DNA from 2 places in the Vibrio sp. R10-SF1-ISO8 genome. Region 1 is predicted to be linked to the other one. Evidence: riboswitches for the same ligand, from Rfam matches in the RefSeq annotation. Region 1 holds a riboswitch; the other holds the start of a gene.

Region 1 (7,907 bases):
ATCTGCCACGACATTTGCAGATACTGCGAACACTGCCAACGCAGCCGTTAAGAATCGCAATTTCATTTAAATTCCTTGAATTAAATTTTTAGCTCAGTAGCTACAAATTCTAGCAAGGTTGATGCATCGTTAACACGGTTCTTATTTAACTTTCTGTCTCGTTTTTTAGAATTAACGGCTATTAGTGAGTAGCGCCAATAAAAAACGACTTATCTAAACTACCTAATATTACTTACAAGACTCTACCGTCAGATTGTTGAACTTAAGCAAATTACACATTCTTTCCTTTCCACGTGAAAAAGAGATCATATTATTCAAATCGGCGCGAAACTCTTTCCGATAGATCATACCTACTAATTGAGTAGCAGCTTTGATTTGAAATTTGCGACTTACATCCTCCCAATGTGAGAACGTAAAATCGATGTGTTGTATTAGTGCCTGTGATGTATAAGGACCAAACAAAAGAGCTAAATCCAACTTCTCCTTCTCCATACCATTACCGAGCTCGCGAGATAACTTAGAGCGCTCCACGTGATTTGGTGCCCAGGTTGGACGAAGCTTCGCGCTTTTCTCTCTTAAGCTTGTTCTCAAGTTAATATATTTGTTCTCTTGAGATAAGTAATCTTCCCATTCATATAGGGTTGCGCTCAAGTCTAAATCGTGAGCTGTTGGGAGCGGGAAATGAGACAATTCATCTGAAAGTGATATCGTTAATTTAATTCCTTCGGCATTAGCTACATTGTGAGTCAGGTTTTCCAATTGTAACTCTGCTGCACTACGGTACATGCTCTGATAAAGCGCGACCATTCCAACTATGAGAACATATAAAGTTACTGTAACGTAAGTAAACAAAGCTAAATTTTTCATGACAAAATAAATATAATTTCTAAAGGTATCTTGCTCTGGAACATATGGAGTACTCGTCGGCCAAATTGACAGTGGACAATATTCGTATTTTGGCAATCTTAGAAACACTATCAACAGCCCACGTGTTGCGAAAGTTCACCATGAAATATTTATCTTCAGCGAGTTACTGTTTGACTCATATTACCTATGCCCACAGAACAATCAAACGTTGTTTCTACTCGGTCCATTGTAACCTCGTAACTAATCACGCACGAGCTATTGACATCGGTTTACGCAAAGAACACTGGCATCTGATATATCAAAGTAGCGCACCATTAAAATATAGCGAGGGTTCAAACTGAACGGAATAAACCGAAACGTGCGATCACAAGCAACGAAAAAGAATGTTGAGGTGTCAAAAAATACCGCTGTTTTTGCACTCAAAAGTACCCCACGAAGTAAATTTACCGTATACAACGTTATGAACTTGTAAACATCCGTGTTTTAGTAACATGCTAATTTAGATATTTCCTACTCTCATGCCTTGCTAAATATACCCAAAGAGTCAGATCATCGAATGAGTCATAAAGGTGTACATCGTTGTACTCCTTCAAACACTTTTCTGTCAGTTCTCATACTTCGCTCTGTAATAGTCAACCAGATAGTATATTGACGTCATATTTAGCTAAATATGATTAGCTACTCCTAGAATGAACGAGGCTACCTCACAAAACGTAAATCACGCCTAAAACTAACATTAAATTAGTTATTCGAAACTAGCTAAAAAAGACTTCCCTAGAATGCTAGATTTCCCTGAAGGCTTTGTAAAGGTCAAGCTGGAGGGGCTCCAACAAATAGTCAATAGGACTACGCTGCTTGAGCAAGACATAAACCTCTGCTGGCATACCAGGATGTAATCGGACATTTTCAACATTTGCTAAGGCGTCAGGGTTCAAAGCTACCTTAATGGTAAAGCTCTCTTCCTGGTCTTTGTTACCGTCTGTGATCCTATCTGCCGCAATATGAATAACCTCCCCTTCTATAGGAGGGGTGTTTCTAAAGTTATAAGCCGAAAGCCGTACCATAGCTTTCTGTCCTTTTGAGACAGCTGCAATATCCGTCGGCTTCAGATTAGCTTCAACGATTAAGCGATCGTTTTCAGGAACAACCTGCATTAAAGTTTCACCTGGACTAATAACATCCCCTCTATTAAACACACTCAAGCCTACAACCTTACCTGAGTTTGGGCTCTTCAGAACAACTCGAGATAACACATCTTTCGCCTGAGCAAGTTGCTCGACGGTATCATCCATAACTTTAGATAACTCTTGTAACTCCTGCTCAATCTCACTGATATATTGGTGCTCCATTGCAACACGTTGTTGGTGGATCTCAAGCAATGCGATTTCACGATTCTGCAATTGCCCTTCTAAGTCAATAAGATAGCCAGACAATCTAGCTTTTGAACGCAGGAGCTCTAGCGACTTGAGTTTAGAGGTGTAACCGGCGGGTAATAACTCATCATGCATATTACTTTCTTGCTGTAAGTACCGATACGCCAAACGCTCTTTATCTAGTTTCTTGGCCAGAGCTCGCTTATCACTTGAAAGACGAGTTAGCCTCGCATCGAGCACCGCAAGCTCACTCTCTCTCAGTTTAAGGCGACCATTAAAAAGCAACTGCTGAGTTTTCATCAGTGAAGTCAGTGAAGGGTATTGCTCTGAAGCATCAAGCAAATCTTCTGTAAAAAACAACTTTTGCTCCCCATTTCTCTCACTTTCCAAACGTTGTTTTTGGGCAAGGTTACTATAGTACTTTTGCTGCAATTGAGTAAATCTAGTCTCAGCCGCAATAGAAGAAAGCTCAATTAGTGCGTCACCTTCGGCAACTTCATCCCCCTCGCTAACTAAAACGGTATCGACGATCCCCCCCTCATAATGTTCTATTGATTTACGCTTACTTTCTACAGATATCACTCCTGGAGCTATTGCTGCAGCATCGATACTTGTAAACCAAAGCCAGTAAATACTGAAGCCGCCACCAAGTAACAGTACCATTAGTCCAGCAAAAATATAGCGCGAAGGGTTTATGGTCAGCTTACTTGGATATGAATTAGCCATGACTACCGTCCCTATTAATATTTGCTACGGCTCCTTTTTGAAGGCGTGTAAGTACATCATCTTTTTTGCCTGCATCTTTTATCACACCTGAGTCAAGTACAATGACCCAATCAGCCATTTTAACAAGGGTATTTCGATGGCTAATGAGAATGACAGTAACTCCTTGCTGCTTTAAAATATTTAATGTTCTAAGAAGTTTTTGTTCGGATAAAATATCTAAATTTGAGTCTGGCTCATCCAGCAATAACAGTTTAGGTTGATGATATAGCGCTCTGGCAAGCCCAACTAATTGCATCTCACCGCCTGACAACTGACCCCCTTGACTACGGCCAAATTTAGTTTTATACGCATTTGGATGTTTAACAATAATGTCGTGAATACCCGCTATTTTAGCTGCATTAAACACCTTTTCTTCAACGCCTTCACCTTCGTCAAAACAACAAATATTGTCAAATAATGAAGCTTCAAATAGCTCAACCTGCTGCGGTAAGTAACCTATGAGCTGTTGCCTTTGACGGGGAAGAATTTCAGTTAAAGCAATGCCGTTTAGACGAATATAACCTTGGTGATTAAACTCAACACCTGCAATAGCATTCAGCAAAGTTGATTTACCGGAACCACTACTTCCAACAATCGCTAACGCGTGACCAGCTTTTAGTTCAAATTGAACATTCTTAAGAATTAAACGCTCAAACTGATCTTTCACGCTAAAACCCTCAACCTGAACGCTGATATCTTCAATTGGCATTTCAATACGCCGTTCCGAATCTGGAAAAGATAAAACAGCCTCTGCCCGCGACCAAGCTGCCCTGCTTTGACGCCAAGGTCGCCACAAATTGATACTTTGATCTAAAGGAGCTAGCACCCGGCCCAATAGAATAGAGGCTGCTAACAACACTCCTGCTACCGCCTGATCAGTAATAACTAACCAACCACCAAGGCCGAGTACCCCGACTTGCAGGATCATCCGAGCATATTTAATAGAGGCTTGAAGGAACTGTAATTTAAAGTTGTATTCATTTTGCAGATGAATAATGTTCACGTTGTTAGATTGCCAACGTTGTGCGAGCTTATCGGCGACGTTAAATAATGAAATGGTATTACCCAGCGCAATTTGCCTTTGTAAATAAGCTCCATTATCAAATGCTTGATGAGCAAGCTCATCAATGCTTCTACGCGTCAAATATAAGTTTAACCAAGTTAATAGAGATAAGGCTGTTGCTGCCGCGAAAGCGAACCAACCTAAATAAGGGTGAAGAGAAAAAATGACAAGGATGAAAATAGGCGTCCAAGGTAAATCAAACAATAAAGCGACCATAGGAGATGACAACCCGCCTTTCACTTCTTGTGAGTCTTGTAGTGTTCTACGGGCAAGGTCTGGTGTTCTTCCTGCTATCGAAAAAGCATGTTTAACTAGATGTGGGACACAATAATGTTCAAACTGTGACGCACCTACATGTAATAGGCGTGTTCGGATGAAATCAAGCAAGGCTTGTATAAGTAATAGGCCTAAAGCTAATACAGCCAGTAAGATAAGTGTTTCAGGACTTCTTGAGGAGAGAACACGGTCAAATATTTGTAAACTGTAGATTGGCAACACCAGCATCAGCAGGTTAACGAACACTGAAAAAATACCTATATATACAAGATGTTTTTTACGCTCTTGTAAAAATCGACTCCATTCGGGCATAGCAACCTACACTTATAGTTACTCAAAAAATGCGCCATAAGGCGCATTCTTGATTTACGCGAAAAGTATTATACGAGTTCAGTATCCGACCAAACCGTCACTGTTTCGCCCATATATACAGTTTCGTATGCTTGAAGCGCAGCATCGGCCGCACCACTTGCTTCAAGGAGTGAAGCTTGCTCAGCAGTAAGGTCTTGTGCCACAGCAGTGAAGCTAACGTCTTGATTAAAAGAAACTTCATCGCCAACATCATTACCCAGAGCAATCACTAAACCGTCTTGTAGATTAACGCGTAAGTCTTGCGCCGTTCCTTCCTCACCAACAATCGCTTCAAAGCCGGCAAAGTTATTACCAATAGTCGTGTCTTCATTACCAGTTACAACCAGGGCGTCAAGACCATCACCGCCGAAAACAGCTATGTCATTTTCGTCGTAGAAGATAACGTCGTTGCCCCCTAAGCCAGTAATAATATCTGCACCAGCACCGCCATCAAGGATATCGGCCCCAACAGAGCCCGCCACAACATCGTTTCCTTCACCTGCATCTACTTTACGAGTCACACTACTATTAGCATTCTCATTTAAGCCAGATAGGTTAATAATGTCATTACCTTCACCTGTCATTACCTCAACAGAAGTGAATTGTGAGTTAGCCTCATTAAAAAACTTGACTGTATCATTACCAGCGCCAGTATCAACCGTGAAAAGGTTACTCCAACCGCCATCGTTAGTTTGTACAGCTACATTAACAGTATCGTCACCATCACCGGTTTGTATTTGACCACGCTTTGAGTAAAGAAGCGAAACGGACACACCAAGTGAACTATCAGATAAATCGATGTCAGCATCTACGAAGTTTTTAGCGTAAACATCAACGTTTTCACCATTAATTTTCACTTCTTTTTCACCAACCGCATTCCAACCTGTTGCTTCTACATCAATCGATTGGTTTGAGATTTTGGCGTCATAGTCAGGCGCTTGACCTATGCCATCTAAAATATCGTGTTCTGAAACTAAGTTAGCAGAAGAACCAGTTCCATCTAAGTTAGTCGTACCTACTTTCACTGAAGACATTTTTTTTGCCCCTTACAATATAATCTTGAGATTTATTTTTAAGGCGACCCGGCTGTCTCTCATTGCAAGAGACCCGTGGTTTTCCGTCCCTGACTCACGACAGGTTTGGCGTTACTCTACCTGCATATAACCGCATGAAGGATATATTACGATACAAGCTATTGATTAACTGACAAAACAAAAAAGAAAACAATAATTAAATTTCGCAAAAATAAGAATCTACTTAACCAGATAGAACAAATAATTAGAAGTTACAAACAATTCATACTAAGCTCTTTTTTGTTTCATCGCGCTTTCAGGGGAAAGCCGCTTTAATCTTTAGAAAGAAGTAGTCCGTGTCTCGGTAACCATAACCCATTCGCTTGATGAGTTTTATCTTGTTACTGATACCTTCCAAGGTGCAAGTATTCAGGTGGTATGGTGATGCCACCATTCCGTGAAGTTAAGGTTTGAGCTTTCTAGCAAAGTGGATGAGAGGTGGGAGGCCACTTCCATTCACCTGCAGCCACCATACTTCCCATAGCCCCTTAGCTGCGCCTTTGAATAACAATACCAAAGCTCCTCGAGTTGAGCTCCAAGCAGATGAGTTATCATGAGATCTCGATTTATCGAGAGTATTTCATCAAGATAAATTTGTTGTTTACGCTCAAGTTCTCTCAATTTTTCAGAAGTACCTAACGGGAACGTTTTATCCAGCGACGTGCTTTTTGTAAGTTATTAATTGATTAGCCTGGTCTACACGAACCCTGTCCATAACCTCTCGAACAAACTTAACCACGACATGAAACAGGTCATAGACAATACGGGCATTTGGGCAATGCGCTTGCACTTCAATGTCAAAAGCCGTGTTTATATCCATTGCCACAACTTCAATGTTGGCGGCATTGTCACCGAGCTCTTCAAAAAATGGGCGAATGTCCTTTCGGCTTCGGCCTATGCCAATCCAAAGCACTTGGTGTGTTTGAGCATCAGCAATGACCGTCACATATCTGGTAAGCGCCTAGTTCTCGACATCAGTCCAAAATAATCCATCATGCTGATAATGACACTGGTCATTAATCAACAAAGGATTATCTATCTCACTTTCTCAAGCACAATACTGTCGAACTTACGATATCAGTCTAGCACAGTTCAGTTAATGGAAACGCAAACTAAACAACACATCGACAGTCACTCAATCAGTGACTTCCAAGTTCGCCATTGCTCAAGTGAAACGGTAACCAATAAGTATCCATCTGAGCTGTATATTGCTCTATCTGATGGAACCACCATACTTGGTATTGATGACAGCAACATCACATCCGTCACTCAACTGCTTTCCGTATTACTCTCATGAAAACATCAACGCTAAGACCCGGACTACACTTGCCTACCGTTTATCTTTATCGGGACCCTATCGACTTTCGAACATCACATAAAGGATTAAGTGCGCTGGATAAGTTGGAGCTCGGCCACAATCCCTTTAGCGGAGAGTTGTATGTCTTCCCCAATAAACTACGCAATAAAATCAAGTGCCTGTTTGGGAAGACAACGGTTTTGTCCTTTACTACAAGTCCCTTGCTGAAGAAAAATTAAAGTGGCCAAAGCGTACTGATGAGGCCGTGAGCCTGACAGGGCAACAGATAAATTGTCTACTGGATGGTTACGATATCTCATTGATAAATGCATATAAAAAGTTAGAATACGAGTCACTTTTTTAGTGACTTAATCGTCTATTTTTGATAGAAAAAACCTGTTACCACAAGGCTTTAAGGACTGTTTTACTGTGACTTCATCCAATCATCATATAGCTAAAATTGAGGGTCTTAGCGCACAATTAACAGAGAAAGAAGCACAATTGCGAACTTAATCGGTTCGCATTGAAGTAATAGAAGAGGTGGTCCGCCACCTTAAAATCAAACGCTTCATGCCAAGCAGTGAAAAGGCGAACATAAACCAATTCTTGCTCTTTGATCAATCTGAACTCTGTACTGACCCAGACCTTTAATCGCATGAGAAAAAGAACAAAGAGAAGAGCAAAAACACCTCCTCAAAGCCTCGCGGCCGTAAGCCTTTCTCTAAAGACCTGCCGCGTGAACAAGTCTTCCTATACCTGACTGATGAAAAGAAACACGGTGCTAAAAGCACCTTCTTTGCAAAGGTAAAGGAAGAGCTTGATATCGTGTCAGCGAAAGTTCA
Region 2 (7,907 bases), on a different contig from region 1:
CGGTTGCTTTGCTTTGCGCCTTAATGAGTTATCTTTGTATCGTTAATCATTGGATTTTGCCTGTTGAAAAAGTAAGTAAACGACTCGGAAAACTCTCTAGATTTAAGTCAACGAATCAAAACCTCGATGAGGTAGTCGATTTGATTGAACATGAACTCACTTCGGCAAGAACGGGATTGGAGGAGTTAGTGACTTCACGCACTGAGCAGATAGATAAACTTGCCATATTCGACTTCATTACCGGTCTACACAATCGAAGAGGATTAGAGCGCGAACTGCGTGCCGAACTTGCTCGCTCTTCTCGTGAGCAACACCAATTTGGGCTTATATGGATTGATGCTGGGCTGTCCCCTTCTAATGGTGGCGTGTTTGACAATGAAAAGCATCAGGATGCACTTAAAGCCGTCGCGTCGAGTTTGACCAAAGCGATTCGAGAATATGATGTAGCGGCGAGATGGGACGATGGTGAGTTTTTACTTCTTGTTCGCACGGATAGTAACAAAATTTTGTTACAGATAGCTTGCCGTATAAAACAGTATGTCGAACAAGCTCAAGCTAGAGATTTAAAACATTCATATTTAATTAATCAACTGTCAGTGGGTGGGACGTTGATTAAACCAAATGTCACTATGCAGCAAGCATTAGCTTTGGCTGATAGCTCTTTATACATAGCGAAATCTGAAACCAAAGATGCGATCTATATACACGAAGAATCAAACGCCGCTTAGTCAAATATTCACAATTCAATACGCCTGTTATGGTAAGTCATCGTACCTCTTTGCGAGCAAGGTCACATTATTGTATACGGTATGTTATAGAGATGTGTCTTGGACATAGGATTCTGTGAGCTATCGCAGGAGGCTAAAAAGTAATAAGTGTGAGCTCGATAGTACAGCATATTTTAAATTGTAATCTTGCTGAAATACGATAAGTTATAATAAACCTTTTGCACAAGGTACAGTAGCGTTTAGCTATCGCCACAAAAGGCGTTGGCAGAGTTATTCTTGCTGCATGTTATGCCAAATAGGACTGGCATATCTATAAAAAATATTGATGAGTCCACCCCTTAAAAAAATGGGCTAGTCACACACAATAAATAAAATGGAGAAATTTAAATGGCTGGTGTTTTGGGAATGATCCTTGCTGGTGGAGAAGGGTCACGCCTTCGTCCTCTTACAGAATCTCGCAGTAAACCCTCGGTTCCTTTTGGCGGTAGTTACCGTCTTATAGACTTCGCTCTTAACAACTTTGTAAATGCTGATTTGATGCGCGTTTACGTTCTTACTCAATTTAAATCCCAATCACTCTTCCACCACCTGAAAAAAGGCTGGAACATCAGTGGCATTACCGATCGATTCATTGATCCAATCCCTGCACAGATGCGAACAGGTAAGCGCTGGTATGAAGGTACGGCAGATGCAATCTACCAAAACCTACGTTTCATGGAGTTAGCAGAGCCTGATCAAGTGTGTATTTTTGGCTCGGATCATATCTATAAAATGGACATCAAGCAGATGCTGGATTTCCATAAAGAAAAAGAGGCATCTCTGACAGTATCGGCGTTACGTATGCCATTAGATGAGGCTTCTCAATTTGGTGTCATTGAAGTTGATGCTGAAGGACGTATGATCGGCTTTGAAGAAAAACCGGCTAATCCTAAATCGATTCCAGGTGACCCTGAGCATGCGCTTGTTTCTATGGGCAACTATGTATTTGAAGCTCAGCCACTGTTTTCAGAATTAATCGAAGATGCTGATAATCCAGACTCTTCTCATGACTTTGGTAAAGACATTATTCCAAAGATGTTCCCACGTGGTGACGTGTTCGTTTATGATTTCAGCACAAACCGAATTACTGGTGAGAAAGAAGAAGTCTACTGGCGTGATGTCGGTACGATAGACGCTTATTGGCAGGCGCATATGGATCTGCTTGAAAAAGACGCGCCATTTTCACTGTACAATCGTAAGTGGCCACTTCATACCTTCTACCCACCGTTACCTCCGGCAACCTTTACCGATTCGGTAAATGGTCGTGTGCAGATCATTGATAGCTTGGTCTGTAATGGTAGTTATGTACGTGGCTCACGCATTGAGAAGTCGGTGCTTGGATTCCGTAGTAACATTGCGTCTGCGTGTGACATCAGTGAGTGTATTTTGCTTGGAGACGTTAAAGTCGGTGAAGGGTGTGTCTTACGCCGTGTCATTATTGATAAGGATGCAGATATTGCACCGGGCACCCAAATTGGTGTAAACCTATCGGAAGATAAAAAGCACTTCCATGTGTCGGAAGATGGCATCGTTGTTATTCCTAAAGGAGCAAGAGTTGGCTACTAAGAATTTATCTATTCTATTTGTAGCATCGGAAGTTGAAGGGTTAATCAAGAGCGGTGGCTTGGCAGACGTTGCCAAGGCACTGCCTGAAGCACTACTCGCACTGCAGCAAGATGTTCGTATTACTTTACCCGCCTACCAAAAATTGGCAGGGATCAATGAAGCCCAAGTGGTTCTGGAAACTCAGTTAGAGCATTGGCCTCACACTGAATATCGTGTAAAACAGCTAGAAATCGTTGGTGTGCCTGTGTATGCCATCGATTGTCCGAAGTATTTCGATAGGCCAGAGATGTACGCAGAAAACAATCAAGCGTATGCCGATAACGGCGAACGCTTTGCGTTTTTCAGTGCGGCTAGCCTAGATATGTTACCGAAACTTGGATTCAAAGCAGATATTATTCATGCCAACGACTGGCATACTGGATTTGTCCCATATCTACTCAAACACCGTTATCATTCGCATGATTTTTTCACTCACACCAAGAGTGTATTGTCGGTACATAACGCTGTGTTTAAGGGGGTATTTAGTTACGATGAACTGCAGTCGCTGCCAGAGATGCATACGCGTTATGCACCAGATGCGGCGGTCAGTGCGACACACGTTACTATGCTAAGAGCAGGAGTAATGAATGCAGATAAGATTAATGCTGTCAGTCCCACTTACGCTGAAGAGCTAAAAACAGAACTTGGTAGCCATGGTATGGCGTCAGAGTTTCAACAGCGCTCTGACGATTTAGTCGGTATACTTAACGGGTGCGACTACACCGCTTGGAACCCTCAAAACGATGCTCACTTACCAGTGAACTACAAGGCGACTCGCCAAAGTATGGTTAGAGGTAAAAAAGCGTGCAAACGAGAGTTACAGCAAAGGGTAGGGCTTGAAGCTCAAGAGGTAGCGGTATATGGCATGGTTTGTCGCCTGACTCACCAAAAAGGTGTCCACTACCTATTGCCAATCTTAAGTGATTTTCTCAAGTACCAGGTTCAAGTGGTTATTGTCGGTACAGGTGATCCCGTTCTAGCATCACAGTTAAAAGAGATTGCGGCGTTACATAGTGACAAACTCGCTTTTGTCGAGGCGTATGATAACGAGTTAGCACATTTGGTTGAGGCGGGATCGGACTTCTTTATTATGCCGTCTGAGTTTGAGCCGTGTGGTTTGAATCAGATCTACAGCATGGCTTACGGTACACTCCCTATCGTTCGCGGCGTTGGTGGGTTGCGCGACAGCGTTAATGACTATGATGCTGAGCCTGAAATCGCGACGGGTTTTGTGTTCAATGAACCGCAACCAAGTGCATTGCTGAACGTGTTGCAACGCTCTTTATTGCTTCATGCGCAGCAACCCAATGAAGTCAAACGTGTTCAAATGTATGCGATGGAGCAAAACTTCTGTTGGAACAAATCGGCTGACGAATACATATCCTTGTATCACAGTGCGCTGAGCTCAAATTAATATGAAACTAGGCGTCTTTTTGGCGCCTTTTTTGATGGTTACTTACATTTTTAATAAAAGAATAATTAAGATTTAAGGTAATTTGACGTAAATCTCTCTATGTTTATGGTACTCTCCGTAACCAATTCTATTGCTGAGTAAACCTTTTTCGATATGAGTGACACCTTGCTATTCCACAAAACCTTTACCCATCCTACGAGCGATGAATGGGTAGTCTTTGTGCATGGAGCGGGGGGAAGTTCCTCAATTTGGTTTAAGCAAATCAAAGCGTACAAACAGCACTTTAATCTGTTGCTAATCGATCTTCGCGGTCATGGTAAGTCTAATCAATTGTTCAAAGAGTTGATGGCGAATCGTTACACGTTTCAAGCGGTGACAATGGACATTCTAAAAGTGCTCGACCACTTAAAGATACGTTCTGCCCATTTTGTTGGAATGTCTCTTGGAACGATTATTGTCCGAAACTTAGCGGAACTTGCAACCGATAGAGTCAAGTCGATGGTACTAGGTGGTGCTGTAACGCGATTTAACGTCCGTTCGCAGATCTTAGTTAGACTGGGTGGCATGTGTAAACACGTTATCCCTTACATGTGGTTATATAGCCTGTTTGCCTATATTGTGATGCCGCAGCGTACTCAGAGAGAATCACGCCATTTATTTATCCGCGAAGCAAAGAAGCTCTGCCAGAAAGAGTTTAAACGTTGGTTTATTCTTACCTCGGAAGTTAATCCTCTAATGAAATACTTCAAGGATCGAGAGTTGCCGATTCCGACACTGTATTTAATGGGTGAGAAAGACTACATGTTTATTCAGCCCGTGAAAGAGATGGTTGCTGCGCATCGCAAGAGCGAGTTACTTGAAATTGCAGATTGCGGACATGTATGTAACGTTGAGCGTCCTGAAGAGTTCAATTATCACTCGATTTCGTTTATTCAACAACAAATTGAAACACCCAAAATTTGTTAAGGTGCGGTTTGACCGCATTGCCAGCACGCGCCAAATTGAGGCTCGTTCACTTCTCCACATTGGTTGCACAGCCAGTTACTGCCGATTTCCGCACTGTTAAATTGCTCGATAACCCCCTTCGCTTGCTTAGCTTGATGAGAGTTAAGTAACCACACATAGGGTTCACTGCTCTCCCCAAAGGGAATTTCCCCTTGGAGCCCAAACACGCCTTCGCCACGGACTTCACATTCAATCTGTTGAGACTTAAGAAGCTCACAAACAATGTGAGCTTCGGTTGGCGTAGATGTGGAATAGATCCTCATTATGCATTTCCGTTTGATGTTGATGGGGACGCCTTAATTTTAGCCATAATCCATTTTGCAATGACAGGGAACAATCCGAGAAGCGCGAAAGAAGCCAAAACGGTAGGAGAGACGATACCCGACAAGCTATCTATTTGAGCGAGTTGAGTGCCGGCATTTAGGTACACAGCGGTTCCTGGCAACATACCTAGTTGGCTAACCAAATAGAATCGAGTTGTCGCGATGGGAGTCAAACCCATTAACAAGTTGATTAGGAAAAATGGGAATACTGGAATCAATCGCAATGAGAACAGATAAAATGCGCCATCTTTTTCAACGCCTTGATTGATGGCATTGAGCTTGTCGCCAAACTTACTCTGTACCCAATCACGTAATAAGTATCGGCTGCTCAAAAATGCAAGTGTTGCCCCAATGGTGCTGGCAAAAGAGACCAACAGTAAGCTTGTCCAGAAACCAAATAGAGCAGCGCCTAAAAGGGTAACGACCGCAGCGCCAGGAATTGAGAAAGCAGTGATAGCAACATAGGCGATAAAATAGCTAGCAGCGGCGATAGTAAAGTTATCTGCGATAAATGCGGAGAGCTCTGCTTGCTGCGCCTTCGCGTTTTCTAGCGTGAGATACTGACCAAAATTTACGCCAAGTAAAACAATTAGTGCGACGAAAATAATTCCTAGGATGATCTTTTTATTCATGTTGTGCAGCTCCATCATATTTCATGGATATCAATTATTAGTGTTACTAGACAAGACAGGGAAAGCAAGCCACAAATTTCAAGATGGCAGATAAAAACCAATAAAAAAGTCAGCACAAAGGCTGACTTCTTAAACAAATTTATTTTTTAGGTTAGCTGACTTGAGTTAACAGCTCCTGACGGCGACTTTGGGGGATAACCGACCAGTGTGTCCCTTTAATGGCACCTTCTAAAGCCCAGAGAAGTTCGATGTTTACATCGGAAGAGTGTGTAGTCTGAATGGCTTTAAACGCATGTACGGCTCCCACTTGTTCCAGATTCTCTACCGAATCTATACCAGCTTTCTTGAGCATGCGCTCAGTTGCTAGCCGCAAGTTAGGCAGATCTTTCAAACGATTGGGTTTCGCTTGCGATTGGCATTGCTTCTCTTGATTTGCTGCTTTTAAGGCGACGTTCGCAATCTTTAACGTTTTATTTGCGTCAGCTGCCCAATCATCACAAAGCGCAAAATACTTCGTCACGACGGGGAATCCGCGTTTTTTGTAAACATAGGGTTCTAGCCCTTGAGACCTGAACTGTTTAGCGAGAGCCGCGTCCGCGCGTACGTGTAGTTTATCGTTGACGACAAGTGCGAACATAGTGTCATCAGCAAAAATGCCAAAGCCACCAAACATTGAGCGAGACTTAATATGTCCTAACTGCTCAAATAAACGCATTGAGTCTTTTAGTATTGGTTTATCCATGCTGTGTTTTCTCGGTGTATAAGTATACGCCACCAATGCAGGTCCGAGAGATTAGCAAAATTATGCAGAGACATTGTCAGTAAGGTGTCATACGAGTGCAAGTAAAAGCGGTATGACAGTTTGCATATTCGCCATCGGCAACCCCGCTACCAGACAATAAATTGTTTAAGGCCGGAGGCTTTGCGTCCCATCCTTTCGAAATGGTTTGCCCTGTTCGTGGCATTAATCGAACACATTAAGAATAAATAAAATCTGCGCAGAACATCACGTTTGTATCGGATAAATGTGATGTTGGTTCAATAAATAGAGGGGAGATATACGCCTAGCCAATAGTACGACTACAAGCTAAGCGTCTGACTTAAGGTTATTTATTTAGATTACGAACGGTATTGCGCTCGACAATTTCTGGGTGCATCTCGAACACACGTTTTTCGTGCTCTTTATCTTTAATGCGCTCAAGAAGAATTTCGAAGGCATTCTTACCAACGCGACGTTTTGGTTGGTGCACTGTTGTTAGAGGTGGAGAGAAGTACTCTGCTAGTTCAATATTATCGTAGCCGATTACTGAGATGTCTTGAGGTATTTGAATGCCTTTCTGTTGTAGACGGCTCATTAAGCCAAGCGCCATTGTGTCATTAAAACAAAATACGGCTGTTGGCTTTTTATCCATCGCAACAATTTTATCCGCAGCCAGTACCGCCGTATCACATTCGAAGTTACCTTCAAGAATCCAATCTTCGTTTACTGTTAAATCAGCTTCAGCCATTGCACGCTTAAAGCCACTAATACGCTCAACACACGCCGCTTTCTCGAAGTGACCACTTAAACAAGCAATGTCAGTATGACCGCGCTCGATCAGATATTTTGTCGCTAGATAGCCGCCTTCTTCAGAGTTATCGATGATCTTATCGGCTTGAGAACTCTCTGGACCCCAGTCCATTACCACTTTTGGAATGTCTTTGTGGCGGTCGAGCATTTCGCTCAGCTCTTCAGTCAGATCTGAACACATCACTAGGATGCCATCTACACGCTTTTCAGCCAGCATGCGAATGTAGTCGCGTTGCTTCTCATAGATGCCGCCGGTATTACACAGAATCAAGGTGTAACCTTGGCGGTAGCAGTAGCTTTCTACGCCGTCGATAACTTCTGAGAAAAATAGGTTAGTCGATTGCGTCACTAACATACCGATTGTACGAGTAGTGTTGCATTTAAGACTACGAGCAACGGCACTCGGTGCATAGTTAAGCTCGGTTACCGCTTCCATCACTTTTTCTTGTGTCGCTTCGGCAACAAAGCGTGTCTTGTTAATCACGTGAGACACAGTGGTTGTTGAAACACCAGCAAGGCGAGCAACGTCTTTAATAGTGGCCATAAATTTTGTCCTGTCGATGACTGCCACGAGAATATATTCAGTTTAGA

Evidence for each region. A riboswitch is a leader RNA that binds a small molecule or an ion and turns the genes downstream of it on or off. The one in region 1 is predicted to bind cyclic di-GMP.
Region 2: linked by a shared signal. The riboswitch ahead of AC6R00_RS14165 (TfoX/Sxy family DNA transformation protein) and the one ahead of AC6R00_RS16385 (calcium-binding protein) in region 1 are both predicted to bind cyclic di-GMP.

Annotation. Positions count from the first base shown of each region.
Region 1 is NZ_JCBDHL010000019.1:322,608-330,514, forward strand. It holds gene AC6R00_RS16365 (hypothetical protein) at 1-66, opposite strand, end outside; gene AC6R00_RS16370 (hypothetical protein) at 229-867, opposite strand; gene AC6R00_RS16375 (HlyD family type I secretion periplasmic adaptor subunit) at 1,650-2,966, opposite strand; gene AC6R00_RS16380 (type I secretion system permease/ATPase) at 2,959-4,656, opposite strand; gene AC6R00_RS16385 (calcium-binding protein) at 4,725-5,729, opposite strand; cyclic di-GMP riboswitch class I at 5,769-5,849, opposite strand; partial or broken gene AC6R00_RS16390 (ISL3 family transposase) at 6,025-6,720, opposite strand; gene AC6R00_RS16395 (hypothetical protein) at 6,868-7,065, shown strand; partial or broken gene tnpB (IS66 family insertion sequence element accessory protein TnpB) at 7,062-7,429, shown strand.
Region 2 is NZ_JCBDHL010000018.1:186,384-194,290, reverse strand. It holds gene AC6R00_RS14195 (GGDEF domain-containing protein) at 1-728, shown strand, start outside; gene glgC (glucose-1-phosphate adenylyltransferase) at 1,116-2,333, shown strand; gene glgA (glycogen synthase GlgA) at 2,323-3,786, shown strand; gene AC6R00_RS14180 (alpha/beta fold hydrolase) at 3,940-4,752, shown strand; gene AC6R00_RS14175 (putative signal transducing protein) at 4,749-5,054, opposite strand; gene AC6R00_RS14170 (TVP38/TMEM64 family protein) at 5,054-5,746, opposite strand; gene AC6R00_RS14165 (TfoX/Sxy family DNA transformation protein) at 5,898-6,488, opposite strand; cyclic di-GMP riboswitch class I at 6,622-6,708, opposite strand; gene purR (HTH-type transcriptional repressor PurR) at 6,853-7,860, opposite strand.